Regions from separate parts of the Cytobacillus sp. ABV4_503 genome, predicted to be linked through region 2. Evidence: riboswitches for the same ligand, from Rfam matches in the RefSeq annotation. Region 2 holds a riboswitch; each other region holds the start of a gene.
The links. A riboswitch is a leader RNA that binds a small molecule or an ion and turns the genes downstream of it on or off. The one in region 2 is predicted to bind cobalamin.

Region 1: it holds a riboswitch for cobalamin, as region 2 does, so the genes downstream of both, ACXAD1_RS15830 (ribonucleoside-diphosphate reductase subunit alpha) here and cobJ (precorrin-3B C(17)-methyltransferase) in region 2, are expected to answer to the same signal.
Region 3: it holds a riboswitch for cobalamin, as region 2 does, so the genes downstream of both, ACXAD1_RS25350 (ABC transporter substrate-binding protein) here and cobJ (precorrin-3B C(17)-methyltransferase) in region 2, are expected to answer to the same signal.

What each region holds. Positions count from the first base shown of each region.
Region 1 covers NZ_JBSWTH010000001.1:3,166,995-3,174,680, reverse strand. The annotation lists rRNA gene rrf (5S ribosomal RNA) at 187-303, shown strand; gene ACXAD1_RS15865 (LysE family transporter) at 797-1,420, opposite strand; gene ACXAD1_RS15860 (H-type small acid-soluble spore protein) at 1,649-1,828, shown strand; gene ACXAD1_RS15855 (hypothetical protein) at 1,866-2,015, opposite strand; gene ACXAD1_RS15850 (metal-sensitive transcriptional regulator) at 2,182-2,523, shown strand; gene copZ (copper chaperone CopZ) at 2,541-2,747, shown strand; gene ACXAD1_RS15840 (heavy metal translocating P-type ATPase) at 2,910-5,333, shown strand; gene ACXAD1_RS15835 (hypothetical protein) at 5,475-5,603, shown strand; cobalamin riboswitch at 5,729-5,922, shown strand; gene ACXAD1_RS15830 (ribonucleoside-diphosphate reductase subunit alpha) at 6,056-7,686, shown strand, end outside.
Region 2 covers NZ_JBSWTH010000001.1:2,583,323-2,591,008, forward strand. The annotation lists gene cbiE (precorrin-6y C5,15-methyltransferase (decarboxylating) subunit CbiE) at 1-723, opposite strand, end outside; gene ACXAD1_RS12955 (cobalt-precorrin-5B (C(1))-methyltransferase) at 698-1,834, opposite strand; gene ACXAD1_RS12960 (precorrin-8X methylmutase) at 1,809-2,483, opposite strand; gene cobK (precorrin-6A reductase) at 2,471-3,241, opposite strand; gene cobJ (precorrin-3B C(17)-methyltransferase) at 3,251-4,873, opposite strand; cobalamin riboswitch at 5,106-5,284, opposite strand; gene ACXAD1_RS12975 (MFS transporter) at 5,476-6,693, opposite strand; gene ACXAD1_RS12980 (winged helix-turn-helix transcriptional regulator) at 6,850-7,209, opposite strand; gene fdhA (formaldehyde dehydrogenase, glutathione-independent) at 7,429-7,686, shown strand, end outside.
Region 3 covers NZ_JBSWTH010000002.1:76,004-83,689, forward strand. The annotation lists gene ACXAD1_RS25340 (FtsW/RodA/SpoVE family cell cycle protein) at 1-510, opposite strand, end outside; gene ACXAD1_RS25345 (hypothetical protein) at 873-1,649, shown strand; cobalamin riboswitch at 1,730-1,934, shown strand; gene ACXAD1_RS25350 (ABC transporter substrate-binding protein) at 2,101-3,075, shown strand; gene ACXAD1_RS25355 (FecCD family ABC transporter permease) at 3,041-4,093, shown strand; gene ACXAD1_RS25360 (adenosylcobinamide amidohydrolase) at 4,221-5,693, shown strand; gene cbiB (adenosylcobinamide-phosphate synthase CbiB) at 5,690-6,655, shown strand; gene cobD (threonine-phosphate decarboxylase CobD) at 6,630-7,686, shown strand, end outside.

The DNA of each region.
Region 1 (7,686 bases), 580 kb from region 2:
ACTGTTCAACTTCGAGAGACGTTGGAGAGCCGGCCATTCAAATCCTGGTTTGGGATTTGGAGGGACGGATCGAAACGGCCGAGAAGTTAGGAGCCGAAGCTAGACAAGTCAAATTTGGTTATTACTCGGAAAACTTCTTCATGCATTATCTAGTTTTGAGGGAACGAAGTTTCTTCAATTACATAGTCCGGTGGCGATAGCGAGAAGGTCACACCCGTTCCCATACCGAACACGGAAGTTAAGCTTCTCAGCGCCGATGGTAGTTGGGGGCTGTCCCCCTGTGAGAGTAGGACGCTGCCGGGCATATGAAAGAGCACCTGATGGGTGCTCTTTTTTGTGTGCTTGGATGAGTTACGGTACCCAATAGCTTATTTGGACTCTTCTTTTTAATGGGAAAATAGATATATGCGTCACACCTGTGAACAAATGCCACTTTTTCATTTTATGCTTCACTTTGGCACATATATGCGTCACTTTCACACGTATATAAGCCTAAATCGAATTATTTGTGCCACTCCTTATTTCACCGTCTGTTTTAAGTGTTATAAGCTGTTCTCTACAAAAATAAATTGTGCCAAATGTGAGATAAACTTCAAAATATACTAGATAAAAAATAAAACCTGTTAGATAAGCTCCTAGGCATGCTAGATAAACCCTAATAAGGTTTAGATAAATCCCCGAATTTGCCAGATTAACCAAATTAACTGCAACGCATACCATCATGCAAGCTCATATAGATATTTCAGCACATAATTATCTGTTTTTCTCCACCTGGTCCGAATGAATGGAATATGTATTAAAATAAAAGTTTATAAGCCTGCATTCCAAAATAAATCCCAAAGCCAATCAGTGATAAGCCAGATAATATGGAAATTAGAGCGAGAATCTTCCCGGTTAAAAATCTTCTGAAGCTGCTGGCGACAGCTGCCATCGTTATGTCCCAGATAAGAAGCCCTGTAAAAATTGCGCCGCTGTATAAAACAACATGTGCCTTGTCATACTCGGCTGCTGTTTTGGCCAGAATGGAACCATAGATGCCAAGCCAAAAAAGTATAGTTAAAGGATTTGACAATGACATGAGAAAGCCTGACATAAAAGATTTAACTTTAGATTCATTTTTGGTTCTATAGCTTGAAACTACTTTTCCCGCACTTATTAGGGTTTCAACACCTGTATAAACAAGGACGAAAAATCCAAAGCACCATAAGAAGGCTTTCATGAATGGAATCTCAAGAAAGTGTACAACGCCCAAATAAACGGCCGCCATATATATGGCATCTGCTGTCATAGCACCCAGCCCTACCAGCCAGGCATGGAAAAAGCCATTTTTTATTCCTTTATCCAACTGTGCAGCATTAATTGGACCGATTGGCGCTGCAAGCGACAGACCCAAGAAAACATAGCCTAGAAATATGCTCATAAATGTACAGCTCCTAACTGCCAAACCTGTTTGTACAAAGTCTATTCAGTGGATTGGAAGTATAGGACAACTTTTAATCCAGTGCAAGTTATGAACAGCCAATCAGCTGGCATAATCCATAAACCTTAAACCTCAAAAGTATTACATGGTTCACTTTTAAATAAAGTAAGCATAAATTTCTCATCCATGCAAAAAATAAAATGAAAAAAGCAGAGGAGAGTGTTTTTTATGGATGCAAAAAGAGTTAAGCAAATTCTTTCATCATCGGCAGATATCGAAGTAAAATATAATGGTGCTTCCGTGTGGATCGACAAGCTGAATGAGGACGGAAGGACAGCAACGGTACATTTGCGCGGTCCACTTGAAGAAAGATCCGAGGTAGAAATTGGAGAACTGACAGAATTGTAAATATGATCCTAAGCCGCCATTTTTGGCGGCTTTTACTCTATATTTCCTGATTGGATTCAATTTCTGTTCGTTCATTTAAATACTGATTCTCAGCAGAAGCAAAGTTTACTGACTGCAGGCTGATATCTTTATCGATCCCATATAGATCTTTGCCTGTGTCTTCCAGGTTTTCATGCTTTCTTTCCACATCAGCTGCCTCCTTTAATAAAGTGTTTCCGTTAGTATAAACAGAGATTTTCAATATCATGAAAGGGAAATTATACATAAAAATCCGTAATTTAATTCATCTTGAGTTCAGGGCTTTACATAGGGTACCGGGGTATAATATAATGGATATTAAGGAGGCTGATTAAATGGCGTTTGAATTGGAAGATGAGAATTTATCGTCTGAAAGCTGCTGTTCGATTGAATCGGAGCGAAAAAGTCATCATTCAGAAAAAGTTAAAAAGAATTTGACAACCCGCTTAAATCGGATTGAAGGTCAAATACGCGGAATAAAAGGACTTATTGATAGAGACGTGTATTGTGACGATATAATAACACAAATTTCTGCAACTCAGTCTGCTTTGAATAGCGTAGCAAAGCTTTTACTTGAAGGCCATTTGAAAAGCTGTGTGGTAGAAAGAATTCACGAAGGCGATGATGAGGTACTTGATGAATTTTTAGTAACTATTCAAAAGCTAATGAAAAAATAATAGGAGGTTTAATTATTATGGAAAGCGTTACTTTGAAAGTTAGCGGAATGTCATGCGGACATTGTGTAAAAGCGGTAGAAGGCAGTGTCGGCAAATTAAATGGTGTAGATAAAGTAGCAGTTGACCTTGATAATGGCCAGGTGCAGGTTCAATTTGACTCATCAGCAGTTACACTTGAACAAATCAAAGAAACAATTGACGATCAAGGATATGATGTAGAGTAATTATCGGGAAAGAACGTGTGAATAAAATGCACGTTCTCTTTTTTTAGTAAACGAGGAATTGAAAAATAAGTAAATTGTTTGGATTTATTTGATTGACATATAGGGTAGAGGGGTATAGTATATTAAGTATAAGAAACATTGTTTAATAAAGGAGTGGGAGCTATGGGTGATGTTGCCCTAAAGGAGGTTTACCTTCCAATATCAGGGATGACATGTGCAGCCTGTTCGTCTCGAATTGAGAAAGGGTTAAATAAGCTGGACGGCGTTCAGGAAGCGACTGTCAATCTTGCATTGGAAAAAGCAGCAATTAAATATAATCCTGAAGTCATTTCTGTTGTAGCTTTTGAGAAAAAAATTGAGGATCTAGGTTATACGGTAGTATCGGAGAGAGCTGAGTTCGAATTGCTGGGCATGACTTGCGCAGCTTGCTCTGGAAGGATTGAGAAGGGACTCAATAAGCTTCCAGGCGTCAAACAAGCTGTAGTCAATCTGGCACTTGAAACTGGTACTGTGGAATACAATCCTGAACAAATCTCCATCCAGGACATGATAAAGAAAGTGGAGAATTTAGGGTATCAGGCAAAAATAAAAATGGATAAAGACGAAGATATCGAAGGATATCGGGAAAAGGAAATTGAAAAACAAAAAGGCAAGTTCATTTTCTCCTTAATTCTTTCTATACCTTTATTTTGGTCCATGGTTGGACATTTCGAGTTTACATCATTTGTTTATGTTCCAGATATGTTTATGAATCCTTGGGTGCAGCTGGCGCTTGCAGCTCCTGTTCAATTTTTCATAGGAAAGCAATTTTATGCCGGGGCATATAAGGCATTAAAAAATAAGAGCGCCAATATGGATGTGCTGGTTGCACTCGGTACTTCTGCTGCATTTTTCTATAGCTTGTACCAATCAATTTTATCAATTGGCACCAATGCACAAATGGTGGAACTCTATTACGAAACAAGTGCGATCCTTATAACATTAATAATCTTAGGCAAGCTGTTTGAAGCACGGGCTAAGGGACGTTCTTCTGAAGCGATTAAAAAGCTAATGGGTCTGCAGGCAAAAACAGCAACTGTCTTAAGAGAAGGGGAAGAAATTGAAATTTCCCTTGAAGAAGTTATTGCTGGGGACATCATATATGTAAAGCCAGGCGAAAAAATTCCAGTTGATGGTGAAATTATCGAAGGCCAGTCTGCTTTGGATGAATCCATGCTGACAGGGGAAAGTGTACCTGTTGATAAAACAGCAGGCGACACAGTTATTGGATCGACCCTTAACAAAAATGGCTTTCTGAAAATTAAAGCCACAAAAGTTGGAAGAGATACAGCATTGTCACAGATTATAAAAGTGGTTGAAGAAGCGCAAGGTTCAAAAGCCCCCATACAGCGAATGGCAGACAGAATCTCCGGGATATTCGTTCCAATTGTTGTAACCATAGCTGCGGTTACATTCCTGGTGTGGTATATATGGGGAAGTCCTGGGGATTTTGCAGAAGCACTCGAAAAATTGATTGCCGTCCTGGTAATTGCCTGTCCATGTGCACTAGGTCTGGCGACGCCAACCTCTATAATGGCCGGCTCCGGCAGGGCTGCGGAATTTGGGGTTCTTTTTAAAGGCGGAGAGCACTTGGAACTCACACATGAAATCACTGCAGTTGTTCTTGATAAAACTGGAACAGTTACACATGGCAAACCGGTTTTAACAGATGTGATTACGGAAGGCAACGTTGAAGAAACGACACTTCTCCGGCTGGTGGGTTCAGCAGAGAAACAGTCTGAGCATCCATTAGCTGAAGCGATCGTAAAGGGAATAAAGGATAAAGGGATCACGCTATTTAATCCAGTTGAATTTGAAGCTGTTCCCGGGTATGGAATTAAAGCGAAAGTAGATGGCATTGACCTTTTGATAGGCACAAGAAGATTAATGGACAAATACGGTGTTAATGTCCAATCAGCCAAACTTGAAATGGAAACACTTGAGGAAAACGGAAAAACGGCAATGCTTGTCGCGGTTGATGGCATATATGCAGGTATCGTGGCAGTTGCGGATACAATAAAGGAAACTTCCAGAGATGCAATTAATCGCTTAAGGAAACTGGGCATTGAAGTCATTATGATTACGGGAGATAACAAACGTACGGCTGAGGCAATAGCTGAGGAAGTGGGCATAGATTCTGTAATTGCAGAGGTTTTACCTGAAGGCAAGGCAGAAGAAGTAAAAAAACTTCAGAAACAGGGGAAAAAAGTTGCCATGGTCGGCGATGGCATAAACGATGCACCTGCACTCGCTGTAGCTGATATTGGAATGGCGATCGGAACCGGTACAGACGTTGCGATGGAAGCAGCTGATATTACGCTGATGAGAGGGGATTTAAATAGTATTGCAGACGCCATCCTAATGAGTAAACAAACCATAAGGAATATAAAACAAAATCTTTTCTGGGCTTTTGCATACAATACACTTGGCATCCCGGTAGCTGCGTTAGGATTCCTTGCACCTTGGCTTGCCGGCGCTGCAATGGCGTTCAGCTCCGTATCTGTCGTATTAAACGCGCTTAGATTACAAAGAGTAAAAATAAAGTGAAACAGTGTGGGCTTTTTCTCCACTGATTATTAGTTGATTCAATCGAGCCTATACGGACTCCTCTAGGCCTTGAAGTGGAATCTTACTGACCGCTAGACTAAGATAATTGAAAAAACGTTTAATTAAAAAGGAGCAGATAAAATGAAAAAATGGGCCGGTGCAGCGATTGCTTACCTCGTTCTTGTAATGGCAGGATATGCTGTATATGATTCTTTTTGGGCTACCCCAGAGCCGGTATCACATGATAATGAAATGGAAAATCATGAATGAAAAAAAAGAACAGAGGAAATTCCCTCTGTTCTTTTTTTGTGTACTAAGGATTAAAAGTTTGTAATCTATTTCTCTATATGATAGAATCATCTACAATATATAGTATATATTAAAAAAATAAAAACTACATATAGATCGTGATTGGTGTCCTAAGAGGACTTAATAGGGAATTCGGTGTAAAACCGAAGCTGTCCCCGCAACTGTAAGTGCAGACGAAAAGAGCATGCCACTGTACAATACGCGTTAAGGCGATTGTATGGGAAGGGCTTTTAGTAGAGTGAAGCACAAGCCAGGAGACCTGCCAGGGCGATCGAAAGTTTCTTATCTTCGGGGATTGAGATGATGAAACGATCGCGTAATGGCCGTTTGTCATCTTCTTCCTGCTATTATTCTATCGTTTGATCCGCTCATTTTCCGGGCGGATTTTTATTTTGCCTTTAGGAGGAAGTAAGATGGTCCAAACCATACAACCGATCGAAATTTTAGAAGAACTTAAGACAGAATTTCCCCAGCTCGGCATTGGGCAGCTATTAAAAAGGTATGAAGAAATGAGCCTGCGGGGAGCAGAGGCGATGTATGACCAGCTTATTCTGGATTGTTTATCTTTTATCAGCATTGATGAGCCTGATTGGACTTTTGCCGCTTCACGTCTGCTTCTTAAGAAGCTCTATATTGAGTCAGGAAAAAATAGAGAATGCCAGCCGGATGATTGCTACAAACATTTTTATACGTTAATTGAACGGCTGACGGCTTTGGGAATTTATGAACAGGATTTATTAGATGAGTATTCAACGGATGAGATAAATGAACTTGCCCGCTTCATAAAGAAAGAAAATGATCGCTTATTTACATATTTGGGGTTGAAAATGCTGGCTGACCGATATCTTGCCAGGGACAAACATAAAAATCTTTATGAACTCCCCCAGGAGCGGTTTATGATCATCAGCATGGTGCTGATGAAAAAGGAGCCGAAGGGTATGCGGCTTGAACTTGTTAAAGAGGCTTATTGGGCAATGAGCGGTTTGTATATGACTGTTGCCACTCCAACGCTCGCTAATGCAGGGAAGAACTGGGGACAGCTTTCAAGCTGTTTCATTGAGACCGTTGATGACAGTCTTGATTCTATTTATGACAGCAATACCGATATTGCATCACTGTCAAAAAATGGCGGCGGAATCGGAGTATATTTGGGAAAAATCCGCAGCAGAGGCAGTGATATTAAAGGATTTAAGGGGGCATCTTCAGGTGTGATTCCCTGGATGAAGCAGCTGAATAACACAGCCGTCAGTGTCGACCAGCTTGGACAAAGGCAGGGTGCTATAAGCGTCTATCTTGATGTCTGGCATAAAGATATATTTTCATTCCTTGATGCAAAGCTTAATAACGGAGATGAAAGGCAGCGAACACATGATTTATTCACTGGTGTCTGCATTCCGGATTTGTTTATGGAAAAAGTGGAAAGCCGGGGATATTGGTATTTATTTGATCCCCATGAAGTCCGCAAGGTAATGGGCTTTTCACTGGAGGATTTTTATGACGAAGGTGAAGGCGAAGGTTTATTCCGCCAGAAATATAAAGAGTGCATAGATAACCCGAATCTATCAAGGGAAAAAGTTCCTGCCATCGATATAATGAAATCCATCATGAGAAGCCAGCTTGAAACAGGGACACCATTTATGTTTTACCGGGATGAAGTAAACCGGAAAAATGCCAATTCACATTGCGGAATGATTTATTGTACAAACCTGTGCACGGAAATCGTACAAAACCAAAGTGTTACAAAGCGGGTTGAGGAATATACAAGGGATGGGAGAATTATTATCGAAAAACAGCCAGGAGATTTCATTGTCTGCAATCTTTCATCCATCAATCTTGCAAGAGCCGTTAATGAGGGAGTTCTTGAAAAGCTAGTGCCAATACAGGTGCGAATGCTTGATAATGTCATTGATATTAATAGTATTCCAGTGCCGCAGGGCCAGATCACAAACCAGAAATACCGTGCGATTGGACTGGGAACTTTTGGGTGGCACCACCTTCTTGCACTGAAAAAAATCACATGGGAAAGCGAAGAAGCAGAAAAATT
Region 2 (7,686 bases):
TTCCTTTAACTCCAGCTCCTGGATACAAAGAGTCCTGATCTCCCTTTTCGTAATCAAGCCTTTATCCGGTTTTCTCTGCACGAACTTATCATCCGGAATTCCCAGTGAGGCGCGCTCCACTGCCTCACGCTGCTTTAAAATCACTACATTCAATGGAAAAAAAGACGATTGTTCCATTTCGTCCAAGGTGAGAAACTGGCAGCGCTCCTCGTCCCCCTGCAGATTCTCAGCAACAAAGGCATCATACTCCGTCATGCCGAACTTCTTTAAATACTTCGCAATGGCCTGCGGTGAATTCTTTTCATCTGTTAAAATAGCAATCTTTTTCCGCCCGTCGATTCTTTGGGCAAAGCCTTTAATTGAACGGCCGTGCAGGCTGACAATATACGCATCCTGCCAGCTCTCCTGCATTTTTGAAAAAGCGAGCTGAACAGAGCTTGTGTAAGGATAAATCTCCAATGGAAGCTTTCTCGCCAATACACCGCCAAGCCCATAAAACAGCGGATCACCTGATACCAAAATAACCGTATTGCGTGTTTCCTGCTGCAGGTCAGCCGTTAATGCCGACAAGCCCCCTTTGATTACTTTTTTCTCTCCAGTAAATTCCGGGAAAAATTGTAAATGGCGTTCCCCGCCGACCAGGACTTCACATTCATGAATCCAGTCTATGTATGGGGGGAGCAATCCTTCCGCGCCATTATCCCCGATACCAATCATCTTCATCCAATTTGTCAATATTCTCAGCCTTTCCTAGACAGCTTCCGTTCATGGCATACAGAGTTGTCGACACTTTGACGTTTGCGTTCATATGATTCAGTGCATAATAGCAGCAGTTTCGGCAAAGGGCTTCAAAAAATTCTTCGTTTCCCTGAAGCATTTCACCAACCTGTGAAGCCGTATTTGCCTGTAAAATGTCCTGCTGAATTTCCTCATTGACTTCCACTTTATTGGCCATACCTGCTAAAAACTCGAAACTGACTGGGGCACTTTTCGAGTGCACCATCATAACTCCCTGTGCAACCTTTGAGAATTTCCCCATCATCCCTACAAGAGAGACTTTAGGAATCTTCTTCCTTGCTATATTCTTCAAAGTAAAACCGACAAAGTCGCCCATTTCGATAAAGGCTTCTTCCGGCAAATGCGGATACTGCTTCATGGCAAATTTTTCACTGCGGCCGCCTGTGGTAATGACTAAATGCTCACAACCTGCTTCTTTTGCGACATTGATCGCCTGAGCGATACTCGCCATATACGCGGAACTGGAAAATGGCACCACCGTTCCCCGTGTACCTAAAATTGAGATACCTCCAATAATGCCTAATCGGCCATTCAATGTTTTTTCAGCTATTTCGACACCGTCCGGAACCGAAATGACCACTTCAATGCCCCGATTTACTTTATATTTGTCCATTGCTTCCTGGACTACACCATGGATCATTTTACGCGGCACAGGGTTGATCGCTGCCTGCCCTACCGCTACTGGCAGCCCTGCTTTTGTGACTCGTCCCACACCGATCCCGCCATCTAAATGGATGCCTTCTTGTTTTGCATATGTGACCGTACTTTGAATTCGTGCCTGATGTGTGGCGTCCGGGTCGTCCCCTGCATCCTTGATCGTTTCGCACATGACACGGCCTTCTGACCGATCAAAAGCCGTCACTTTAAAAGTGGCATACTGGCCAACCGGCAGATAAATCGTAACTTCATTGGGCACCTCTCCGGTCACAAGCGCCTGCAGTGCTGCCTTTGTCATGGCTGCGGCACAGGCACCAGTCGTATAGCCGTGCCGCATTTGGGAAGGATCTTTTTTATTTCGCTGCTTTTGCCCGTTCATCCGCCATAATCGAAATGGCATTCAGTGCAGCGACCGTCACTGTACTGCCACCCTTTCTCCCTGCATTCGTTATAAATGGGATTCCTTCAAGCACGGCCAGCTCGGCTTTGGACTCTGCCGCTGATACAAAGCCGACTGGCATGCCAATAATCAAGTCAGGTTTGGCGAGCCCTTCTTTCACTAAACGAATCAATTCCAGGAGCGCTGTTGGCGCATTGCCGATGGCATAGATTCCTCCTTGATGCAGACTCGTTGCTTTTTGCATGGAAATGATCGCACGTGTTGTTCCCTGGGCCTTTGCTTCCTTTGAAACATCTTCATCCGCAATATAACAATGCAGGTCCCCGCCATGCTTTTGAAATCGCTTGCGTCCTGACCCGCTTTCAATCATCTGTACATCTGCCACGACATGACGGCCAGCTAAAATCGATTGAACCCCTGCTTCAATGGCATCTGAAGTAAAAATCATGCTGCGCCCCAGCTCGAAATCAGCCGAGGCATGGATGACGCGCCGAACCACCAGCCACTGCTCATCTGTAAATGGATGCTCGCCCATCTCCTCTTTAATAATCGCGAAGCTGTGGTCATAAATTTTATCCGGATCTACCGTTAATGGTACAAATGTGGTATTAAAGTTCATGTTTGCCATGTGTAAAGCCCTCCCAATCTTTGAGTCACTTCTTCAAAAGAAGTGCAGAAGTTTTCATATACGAGCGGCGGCCGCTTAATCAAAATAACAGGAATCCCCAATTCCAGGGCAGCGGTCATCTTTTCATCCACTGATCCCACTTTGCCGCTTTCCTTTGTAATCATCAGGGTCACTTCATACTGCTCACAAAGAGCTTTGTTTAATGATTCGGAAAAAGGTCCCTGGATCGCAATAATGTCCTTTTGTTTAACGCCAAGCTTTTGGCATTTTTCCATGTTTCCTATATTTGGGAGCATCCTGCATACAAGCCGGATCTCATCCCGCATCAAATATTTTGTGAAGATTTCGAGCGTTTTGCTGCCGGTTGTCAGCATGATTGTCCCTTTATGCGATTGAGCCAATTTTGCTGCTTCCTCATAGCTTTCAGCTTCAGTAATGAGCGGTGAGGTAAACTGTTCATTTGGCCTTTCGTAACGTATGTAAGGAATGCTGCATGCTTTAGCCGCTGACATGGCCGTTTTTGATGCTTCTTCCGCATAGGGATGACTGGCGTCAATTACAGTGGTCATCTCGTGCATCTGAATTAATTCAATCATGTCATTTTCAGACAGCCGCCCCACTTTATAAGAAATGCCTTCAGCTTTCAAGCTGTCTGCTGCCGATTCTGTGACAACAGTTGCCAATAAGGGATAACCTTGAATTTTCAATTGAATGGCTAATGCTCTCGCATCACTTGTGCCTGCTAAAAATAAAATCATGAGATCCTCCTAATCCCCGCATGGAGCCGGCTCTACTTCGATCCTGGAGCTCATATCCTGATAGGTAAAATACTGAATTTTTTTCACGCGCTTAAAATATTTAAAAAGCCGTTCATTTGGATGCGCATTTTCCTTGTATTCTTCGATAATCTCCTTTAATAACGGCACCAGCTGATCGGGCTCAATTCCCTCTGCCACCGGCTGGGCAGCATGGGCTGTCCGGCCAACCGGCTTTGCCCCGATAAATAAATCAAACTTCTTCTTTCGGTAAACAATGCCGATATCATCAAATACCGCCCGATAACAGGCCATACCGCAGCCATTAAAGCCAATATGCAGTTCCTTTGGAAGCTTTAAGCCTCCGAGTTCAGCTGCAATTTCCTCTGCATACGGAATGGATTCTGCCTTCTCCCCGTAGCAAAAATCGCACGCTTTTACATTTAGCACATCACCCACCGGCATGACTGTCAGAGCGTGCTGTTCGAGTTTTTCCACAATCGACTGTGGCCGCCCGGTTGGAATCTTGATTAAGAATCGGTGATCCGGTGTATATTCCATGGTGCCTTTCTCGCCAACAGCCTCTGCCAGTACACGCATTTGGTCAGCTGTAATAAATTTATTGGCTACACCAGGCGAAACCGCAAATTCAAAAATATCTTCGATTGGCTGCTGCACCAAATGAGTTTGGTCAATCTCCGACTTCGTCACCATCGATAATGCCTTAAAAGCCATATCCAGTGAGCTGTCTGCTTGTTTTTTGCTTTCAATCTGCTCGTAGCCGGCCTGGGCTTCCCCGGTTTCCTGATTTAATGCCCATGGCTCCGTTTCCTTTTTTAAACGCTGATGCGGCTTTAAGGTTTGCTTCTCTTCCCCAAGCGTGTACTTGCGCTGATAGCCTCTCGGCGTAATGATCTTGTTGTCATAAAAGAAAGTGGAGGAATTCCCGATCACAACTGTTGTCAGCATGCCTATATCGTGATCAAGCATTTCCGCCAGTGTCGTCAGAATGACATTCTGATTTTCACGGTAAGCACTTTTCACAAGCCCCACTGGTGTATCAGGAGAACGATATTTTAATAGAATCCTTTGTGCCTCGACAATCTGCCGTGTCCTCCTGCCGCTTTTCGGGTTATATAAAGCGATGACAAAATCCGCCATTCCGGCTGCTTCAATCCGCTTCTCGATTACCGTCCAGGGTGTTAAATGATCACTCAGACTGATGGTGCAGGAGTCATGCATGACAGGTGCACCCAGTAAGCTTGCACATGAATTAATCGCGGAGATGCCAGGAACAATTTCCACTTGGATTCCTTCTTCTTCCTTCCAGCCCATTTCGATCAGCACTTCATACACTAGGCCGGCCATGCCGTATACACCCGAATCACCGCTCGAAATCACGGAAACAATATGGCCGGCTTCCGCCCGTTTCACTGCATCCTGCGCACGGGATACCTCTTCAGTCATCCCTGTGCTGACAATGGAACTTGCTGTAACGAATGGCATGATCAGATCTACGTAAGTTTTGTAGCCAATAATGCAATCACTCTGCTGCAGCGCATCCACAGCCCGTTTGGTTATATGCTCACGATCGCCCGGACCGAAGCCGACAACAAAGATTTTTCCCTTCTTCATAGGTAACCTCCAATTAAGAAAAGCACAAGCGCCTTGCCTGCTGCCGTACTGCTCGAGCAGGAACTCTGCGCCAGACCATTCTCAAAGTTCAATGCTTCTTGCCAAATAAAAAATGCCTGCACTCCTTTTCAAAGGAATACAGGCATATGAAATGACAGTATAAAAATAAGCATACTGAAACTCAAAAACAATTGATCATAATTGTCCCGCCTATACTTCTCCCTCCGAAAAGCAAGTGTCGTTCAAATAAGCAGGTTTCCTGACTTAAGCTTCTTCTTACTCTTACACCTTCCCGATTTCTCAGTGGCATTGTAATTTCATCAGCTCTTACAGTAGCGGGGGCTGTACCAGACTTTCACTGGTTTCCCTTTTACCTCACGAAAAGTGAGCACTTATTCAAATTGATATATTAATTTTTTACTAATATAACATATAATGACCAATTTTGACATATTATTTTTTTCTTAATTTTTTAAATGCTATGTTAATGCCTTTGACTTTTAGATATAGGAATTGGTAAAAAGAACTTATATCTGCTATTCAGGAGTTAATTTTTGCTGGGATATAATTCACAAAGTTAGACCAAATAGATGTTGTTTAATTTATTTAAAATGACCGATTGTCCCTTTGACATTATTAAAATCATGCCGTTTATACTGGACCATAGATACAATGCCAAGAATCGGTCCAATCGCTAAACAGGCAAAGACCCAATCCCATCCTACTAACCTCTGAATAATAGGGATTAGATTTATAGAAAATATAGTGATCAGGAAACCAATACACATTTGAAAAGTCAGGGCTGTTCCTACATACTCAACTTCTGCAACTTCTGAAACTGCGGCAGAAAACTGTGCAGAATCAGCGATGACAGACATTCCCCAAATGATAGAAAGGAGTAGAGTTAACCAAATATATTGACCAAAAGTAAAGCCAATCAAGATACAGCAAATGGCACTGATACACATAGAAATAATCGTTAGATTTGCTCTTCCAATTTTATCTGAGACTAGCCCGCCTGCTACACAGCCAATCCCCCCTGCAATTCCGATAATAATAAAAGAGGACAATGCAATGAACCAGGGAGGAATCCCTGGAGAATAGCTTGTAAAACTAGCAGTCATAAAGATAGGAATCCACGTCCACATCGCATACAATTCCCACATATGCCCAAAATAACCGTAGTTCGCAAGCATTACTGGTTTATTCGAAACTACCTTTTTTATTAATTTAAAAGAGAAAGGTAGTTTTTTCGTTGTTACTGGAGCATCTGTTAAAACCCAATTGACAATTACAGCTGCCAGGAGAGCCAATATTGAACTGCAAATAATCACTAATTGCCAATTTAAAGAAGAAGAGAATATAACAATAAAATGTGGCAAAGAGGACCCTAGAGTTAATGCGGCTATTAAGATACCAACAGCAAGCCCGCGTTTTTTCGGAAACCATTGAGATAATATTTTAACAGCTGTCGGGTATACACCAGCGAGTGATACACCGGTTAATATCCTAAGCATAATACCGAAAAAAGCCTGATCTGCCAATAAAAGCAAGGCATTCAATAGCGCACCCAGAAACGCTGAAACGGCAAGAACCTTTCGGGGATTAAAACGATCTGCTATCCCAAAATATGAACTAACTAATGCACCCATTACAAAGCCAATTGGGACAGAAGCAGACAGCCATGCTTCTGAGCTGGAGCTAAGATTCCATACTTGAATCAGTTCAGGGGCTATTACAGAAGCACTAAACCACAAGCTTAATGCGCATAATTCAGCTAATCCAATCCATCCTAACGCTCTCCATGAACCTGGAATCATAATATCCCTCTTTCAAATAAAGCATAGTATTGGAGCTATATTGAAAATCTGAAACATAACTTTTTATCCTCTCAACAATATTAAACTGCGTTATACCTGCTCTGTATAGGACGTCACAAAGTCAGCATCTCTTAAATAAATCCATACATTGTCAACCTATTTTATGAATGTTTTTATATTTTCTTTCCCCCAATCGTACATCATTAAAATAACCGGCATTAAGCTTTGCCCTAATTCTGTTAATGAATATTCCACTCTAGGCGGGACTTCCGGGAAAACTTTCCGATGAACAATCCCATCTTCCTCTAATTCTCTAATCTGAGTTGTCAATACCTTGTGGGTGATTTTTGGAAACAGACGCTTAATTTCACTGAATCGTAAAGTCCCGTCAGTTCCTAAATAGTATATAATCGTTATTTTCCACTTGCCGCTAATAAGGGATAATGTCAATTCTTTTTCACAATTAAATTCTCTATTTTCAATTTTCTTCCTCACTTCGCTCCGCAAGTCATCCATAAAATCCCCTCCACTTCCCTGCAGTCTAAAAGTATCCTTTTAGTAACCTTCTCACAAAAAAGTGCGTTCTTCCATAAAAAAGGATTATTTTTTAGAATATATTTAAGATAGAGAAAATTGGGATTTTGGTTTTTTATAAAATTAGGGTGGAGCATCCTAAAAAACACTCTATCTATACGATAACCAAATCACTATTTAAATAGAATGGAGGATGCAAGAATGGCAGGAAACAGAGCAGTAATCTACAGGGGTGCAGGACGGGTAGCCGTGGAAGATATTAGCTATCCGGATTTGATTCTAAGAGACGGACCCGGAGTAAATCCTTTAAATGTCGGCCGTAAGTGTGAACATGGGGTAATTCTAAAAGTCATTACGACCAATATTTGCGGAAGCGATCAGCATATGGTTCGCGGCCGGACGACTGCTCCTGAGGGACTCGTTCTCGGCCATGAGATCACGGGTGAAGTCATTGAGGTT
Region 3 (7,686 bases), on a different contig from region 2:
ACCCAGGTCTTCAATAATGATCAATCCTAATGGAGGCAATGTGGCTGCCCCTAATTTGATTAGAAGGAAAAAGTCAGTTCCTGCAGTCTTTGCCTGATATTTTAGATGGTGGTCAGCGATGATTTTGCTGAGGGCAATAATAAGGAATACCTTAACAAACTCTGAGGGCTGCACAGAACCAAGTCCAGGAATGATATACCACAATGTAGCCCCTTTGCGTTCTGGTGCAATGCTTTCCGGTGCAATGAATAACCCGACAAGCAATAGGATGCCTAAACCATACAGCAGCCAGGTAAGCCTTCTGATTTGCTCGCTGTCAAAATACATGACAATTGCCACAATGATAGCTCCAACAACATAATTTTTTATTTGTGAGACGACAAAATTCCCTTCATATTGATTGGAGGATTGTCCGCTGTAAATAGCGATGCAGCTGATGAGGAAAAATAGCAGCAGAAGAAAGCATAATGTCCAATCGAATCGGTCTGAGAATCTATTATTCTGGTTCATTTGTATACACCTGGTTTCTTTACCTTTTTACATTTTTATCCTAACAAAGAAAAATAACCCTTACAATGGAGAACAGATTACATTTTTTCTCTGCATGTAGTTAGACGAATGAATCAGCACGATGGTTTCCTGTATTTTCAAAAAAACGGGCATGCTGCAATTTAAAATTTTTTCTCATCGGCAAAGATATTTTCAGATTTTTTTGCTACAATAAGAGAATAAAATACTGGATGTTTAACAGGCAGTTTCAAAGGAAGCTGTCTTTTTACTAATTTGTGAAGGTGCTTGTGCTATTCTATCTGTCTAGCCCAGTGCTTTTCTTTGAAAACACCACTTTGGGTAACGGTTCGGAGGTTTCGTCATTGAAAAGAAGGAATCATGCAATTCGTGATCTCATCTACATCCATCTTAATGAACAGGATCAGTATGTGATGACTTATGGAATTGAGTTTGAAGAGTTTGCCCAAACTCTTTCAGATTCTATTAATAATCTGCTGCTGTTAAAGCATCGTTTTGAACATGGGGACTTTAATACCCATACGATGTTCGATTATGTGTCAAGGGACAAGCTGGGCAGGCTGGTTGAGGATGATGTATACGGCTATGGCGATTTTTGCTGGATCGACTTCGAGGAAGAGGAAGCGGTGAATGAGCTTCCCGGCCAGACAATTGCTGAGCTTCTTTATCTTGGTCATGTCAAGGAACATCTTAAGCCGCCTTTTTACAATTATCTGAGCAATCGCTTTGTGTACCTTGCCCATGATGATGGCTGGTTTAACCGCACATATTATCGCGATCTGAACGATTTTTACCGGATGCTTGGAGAAGTAATCCCCGGTAAAATGGGACAGATGAAAGTCGAAAAAACGCTCCTTGGCATTAAAAAGAAAAAGACGTATCCTCCAATTACCAGAGATGTCCTGCTTTCCTTAAAGCCTCTTATGAAAGAAGGAGCGGTCCTTTCCATTAAGGATATCGAACAGAATCGGGTCCGGATAGAAATTCCTATTTGGATCATTGGTGATTTTGCGAATATGGATGATATGTATGATGAGTATGAAGCCATTGTGAAAGAGCCATGTGAGGCTAAGATTGTGTTCGATAAGAAAACAAGAGAATGGAAAATATACTCGCGTTAGAATTCTGAACTTTTTTACAACATTCAGCAAATTTCTCTTACTTTTTCTGCGGGATGGTGTATAATCGGAGATAGAAAATTTTATATCCGCATAGAACAGGTGTCTTCTCAAAAGAGCTTTAAAACAGGCTCTTTTGAAGACTTAATAGGGAAGCTGGTGAAAGTCCAGCGCGGTCCCGCCACTGTAAATGGAAGCTGTCTGCAAATCCACTGTACAGGAATGTATGGGAAGGAGCAGAACGCATTGACCATGAGCCAGGAGACCTGCCTGATTCTTAGCACCCATAAACCTACGAGGATAGGGAGGTGTTTGGTCCGGCCATCCCTTTTGCACTGATTGATAAATGACCATACCAACATCTCCTTGCTGTTCGAGGGGATGTTTTTTTATTTTATAGGTGGTGACAGGCACCGCCCGAATTTTGTCGAAAGTTCTAGGAGGATTGCTGAGTATGAAAAAGTTTTATGCATTTTTATTAACGTTGCTTCTGGCTGCAGGAGTGCTTGCAGGCTGCGGCGAGAGTGCTGAACAGCCTAAAGAAGAGAACAAGGTTGAGGAAGGGCAGAATGCCGGCGGGGAAGAAGCTGCTTTTCCTGTAACAATAAAGGATGCTCTTGATAATGAAATAACCATTGAATCCAAGCCTGAAAGAATCGTGTCCATGATTCCAAGCAACACCGAAATTGCTTTTGAATTGGGGCTTGGAGAAGAAGTTGTCGGTGTCTCCGATTTTGATAATTACCCGCCCGAAGCCACAGAAAAAGAAAAGATTGGCGGCATGGAATTTAATGTCGAGAAAATTATTTCTTTAAATCCGGATCTTGCCCTTGCTCATGCTTCAAGCGCACATAATTCCGAAGCTGGTCTTCAGCAATTAAGGGATGCAGGTGTGACCGTCCTTGTTGTCAATGATGCGAAGAGCTTTGATCAGGTTTTTGAATCCATTGAAATGGTTGGAACCGCAGCGGGAGAGAAAGATAAAGCAGAGCAGCTTGTTTCAGACATGAAAAGCAAGCTCGAGGAAATCAAAACAAAAGCTCAGGGCATAAAAGAAGAAGACCGCAAATCCGTATTCGTGGAAGTTTCACCTGCTCCTGAAATCTATACAGCAGGTACAAAAACATTTATGGACGAAATGCTAAGTGCCATCAATGCAGAAAATATCATTACGGAAGAAGGATGGCCAAAAATGGATCCGGAAGCGATTATCGAACGGAATCCGGATGTAATCATCACTACTCATGGCTATTACACTGAAGATGCTGTCGGCAATGTAATGGGCAGGGATGGCTGGCAGGATATAACCGCAGTGAAAAATAAGCAGGTTGCCGATGTTGATTCCGATATGGTAACCCGCTCTGGCCCTCGTATTATTGAAGGAGTCGAGGAACTTGCAAAAGCAGTATATCCGGACGTATTTAAATAATAAATTTTTAGCTTATATAACAGCAGCGGCTTTCCTGCTTTTTGCCATGCTGATGGGGATATCAATTGGAACAGTGTCTGTTCACCCCATGACGATTATCAGAGTAATAAGCGCTGAGCTATTTCCCTTTATTTCATTGGAAAACACGGATGCTATGCATTCAAATATCATTATGAATATTCGCCTGCCGCGCGTATTGCTGGCTGGCCTAGTAGGGGCGTCTCTTGCAATTGCGGGAGCCGCCTTTCAAGGTTTATTAAGAAATCCGCTGGCAGATCCATATACAATTGGGGTTTCGTCCGGGGCTTCACTCGGTGCTGTTTTAACATTATTCTTAGGCTTATCCATTCCGTTTGCAGGAATGTTTACGCTGCCGTTATTCAGCATTTTGTTTTCCTTTTTAACCATTTTTGCCGTTCTGCTATTTGCCAGAAAGATTGAAAGATCCATGAAAGTGGAAACGATTATTTTAACAGGCATTATCTTCAGTTCTTTTCTTGGCGCTCTAATTTCCCTAATGATAGCCCTTACTGGAGAGGAGCTTAGACAGATTATTGGCTGGCTTCTTGGCAGTGTATCCATGAGAGGCTGGGCGTATATTAACATTATCCTTCCGTTTTTTGTAATAGGTGCCATCCTTCTGTTAGTGAACAGTAAAGAGCTGAATGCCATGAGCTTCGGAGAGGAAAAGGCCCAGCATATAGGGGTGGACGTTCAGAAGAGAAAGATGATGGTCCTGGTAGCTGGCTCCATCTTAACGGGTGCGGCTGTAGCTGTGTCTGGAACGATAGGGTTTGTCGGGCTAGTGATCCCTCATCTGACCAGGCTGTTATGGGGACCGGATCATAGGCACCTATTGCCGCTATCGATTCTTATGGGTGCAGGTTTTCTTATTATTGCCGATCTGGTTTCACGGACAATCATTGCACCTACCGAGCTTCCAATCGGTGTGATTACAGCGATCATCGGTGCACCTGCGTTTGCCATTATTTTAATTAAAAGAAAGAATAAACTTTGAACTTCGATTACTGTCCAGTATAAGCGTCCACCTATTCAAGGGGATGGCTTCCGGGATTTTCTTCGCTGGAACAAACGTTTCTGCTTGTTCTGAAGGCATATCTTAGTTCAGAAAGAAGTGGTTAATCATGCTTAGCATTCATCAGGTTACTGGCGGATATGCCGGTACACCGGTTGTGAAAAATATCAGCTTTGAAGTAGAAAAAGGGGAGCTTTTCGGAATATTGGGGCCGAATGGAAGCGGCAAGACCACGATTCTAAAGATGCTGAGCGGAATTCTGCCTCATAAGTCAGGAGATATACTGATCAAAGGAAAGAACCTTTCACAGTATACACCGAAAGAGCTTGCAAAAATTATTGCTGTTCTGCCGCAGCACTCCTCTCAGGCCTTTTCTTATACCGTAAAAGAAACGGTTTCTCTCGGGCGGTATGCCCATCAAAAGGGGTGGTTCCAGAGCTGGTCCGGCAAAGATGAAGAAGCGGTCAATCGGGTCATGGAGCAGACAGGCATTTCCCATTTTCGGGATTATGATATACAGCAATTATCCGGCGGCGAAAGACAAAGGGTGTTTTTAGCCCAGGCCCTTGCCCAGGAGCCGGAAATATTATTGCTGGATGAGCCGACTAACCATCTTGATTTATCCTATCAAAAAGAATTGCTTGATCTCCTTTCTGTATGGTCAAAGGACTGCGGGCTGACGGTCATTTCCATTTTTCATGATTTGAATTTAGCTGGCCTGTATTGTGATCGCCTATTGCTGCTGGAGAATGGCGAAGTCAATATTAACCACATACCCAATGAGGTTTTAAAAGAAAGCAGAATACGCGAGGTCTATAGGACGAAGATTGAGAAGCTTCCGCATCCAAGAGTCCCGGCCCCTCAGATGGTGCTGGTGCCCCAGCGCTCTCAGGCGGAAAGTCAATCAGTGAATCGAATTGATCAATCCAGTCTTGAGGTAAAGGACGACTTACTTGTCATTTGTTCCCCATTTCCGCTGAAAACCATGTCATCAGGTGTAACCGGATCTGGCACCGGCTGGAATCGCATATTTCTAAACCGGCATGTGAGCAAGAATTATGATTGCAGTGATCATCGGGCGGAGATGGCGGATTTTGTCCGGGAGATTGGCTTTGAACCCGGGGAAACCGTGGGGATGATGACCGCTGTATATGTTGAAGATCATAGCAGTAAATTTTATGAAGAGGGAACCTTTTCTGTGTATGTGGTCGTGACAGCAGGTGTCGGCAATGCTGTTGATGCCTCGAAAAGTGAAGCACATTCTTATCATCTGACTCCGGGTACAATCAATACATGGATTTTCGTTAATGGCAATCTGACAGAGGAATCCTTTATCCAATGCATTATGACTGCAACCGAGGCAAAGACAAGAGCCTTATATGATCAGAAAGTAAAGGATGCAGTCACAGGGACGATTGCGACCGGAACATCGACAGACAGTATTATGATTGCGGCCACACAGCAGGGAGAAAACCTCGAGTATGCGGGTACCATTACACCGCTAGGCAAAGTGATCGGAAAAGGTGTCTACGAATGTACTGTAGAGGCGATAAAAAAATCGCAAAGAAGGATAAAGAGATGATTTTTAATCACCTGCTTGCCCTATCCTTTGCCTGCATAATAGATAAGCTGATAGGAGACCCGCCAAACTGGCCGCATCCGGTCAGATGGATGGGTGCCCTGATACATAAACTTGAACAAGGCCTTAATAAAGGGCGCTTTAGAAAATTAAATGGGATTATCATGCTTTTTATAGTCCTGCTGGCTGCAGGAGGAATAACTTTTTTAATCATCCGCCTCTTCTATGGAATTCACCCGATTGCCGGCATTCTGGCAGAGGGCATTTTTATCTTCACAGCCATTGCACAAAAGAGTTTAAAAGATGCAGCACTGGAGGTCTATGAGCCTCTGGCAGAAGGAGATATGGAAGAAGCAAGATTGAAGCTTTCATACATTGTCGGCAGGGATACAGATCGATTGGATGAGCCAGGCATTGTCAGGGCTGCCGTGGAGACAGTGGCTGAAAACACCAGTGATGGCATTACAGCTCCATTATTCTGGGCCTTGATTGGAGGTGCTCCAATGGCCCTTATCTACAGGGCCATTAATACATGCGATTCAATGGTTGGCCATAGAAATGATAGATATATGAATTTTGGATGGGCATCCGCCAAAGTGGATGATATCGCGAACTGGATCCCGAGCCGGCTGACATCGGTTTGCATCATGCTTACACAAAACCCGGAGCATTCTTCATATGGGGAAGTATGGAGAGTTCTATTAAGAGATGCACCAAAGCACCCGAGCCCAAATAGCGGCTGGGGCGAAGCAGCTGTTGCAGCCCTTCTGGGGGTTCAGCTTGGAGGAATCAATTTTTATAATGGTGTAATCTCAAACCGTGCAACGATGGGAAAGCCGATGGTGCAGCTTGAAAAAGAACATATCATAAAAACCATTTCGATTATGAACAAGACGGTTTTCTTATTCTTGCTTTTATTATGGACAGGAGGGATGTTCCTTGATTTGGCCTTCACATGGATCTAACCCGCAATATTTATATAAAGCAATCGATAAACCAATGCCCGAGGAGCGAATTGATTTCAGTGCCAATATCAATCCCCTTGGCCCTCCCCGCGAATTAAAAGAAGGATGGGGAAACTTATTTCAATTTATTAGCGATTATCCGGATCCCCATTCTACTCTATTAAAAAGCAAAATGGCGGCTGCAGAGGGAATAAAAGAAACACAGATTTTGGTGGGAAATGGAGGCGCCGAGCTAATCACCCTGATTGGCCGGATGATAGCCGGAAAAAGGGTGCTGATTATTCAGCCGGCTTTTTCGGAATATGAAGAGGCCTGCCGCGTGAATCATTGTAAAGTCTCCTATCATCAGCTGGAGCCTGGAGCCTGGAATCTCAATATGGAAGCGCTATCTGAAAAGCTAAGAGCCGCTGATGTTGTTTTCTTCTGTAACCCGAATAATCCGACAGGTATTTTTTACCCATCTTCCATTGTGAAGGAATTGATTGAGAAGTGTCATATCCACAGCTGCCTGCTTATTATGGATGAAGCTTTTTATGACTTTGCCTGCGACTATCAATCTATTGTTCCTTTCATAGGAAAGGATTCGAATGTTGTGGTGCTGCGCTCCATGACAAAGATGTTTTCTATACCGGGCCTGCGCCTTGGATACATGATGGGAAGTGAGGGGTTAATTGAAAGAGCGAATGCTCTGAAACCGCACTGGAGCGTAAATGCTCTTGCTTTAAAAGCAGGAGAATGGTGTCTGGACAGCAAAGAGCATGTCAGGCTGACAAAGAATTTGATACGGCAGGAGAGAGAGCGGCTGGTTCAATTTTATCAGCAATTTGATTTTGAGGTTTCTCCTTCTTCAGTTAATTTCTATTTGTTAAGAGATCCGAAACTTGATATGCAGCTGCCTCTCTTTCAATTTTTGCTTGAGAAAGGAATTATCCCAAGGCACACAATGAATTTCCTTGGCCTGGAAGGAAGATGGCTGCGCTTTGCGATTAAAGGGCCGAAAGACAATGATGTGCTGATGGAGGCGATGCGGC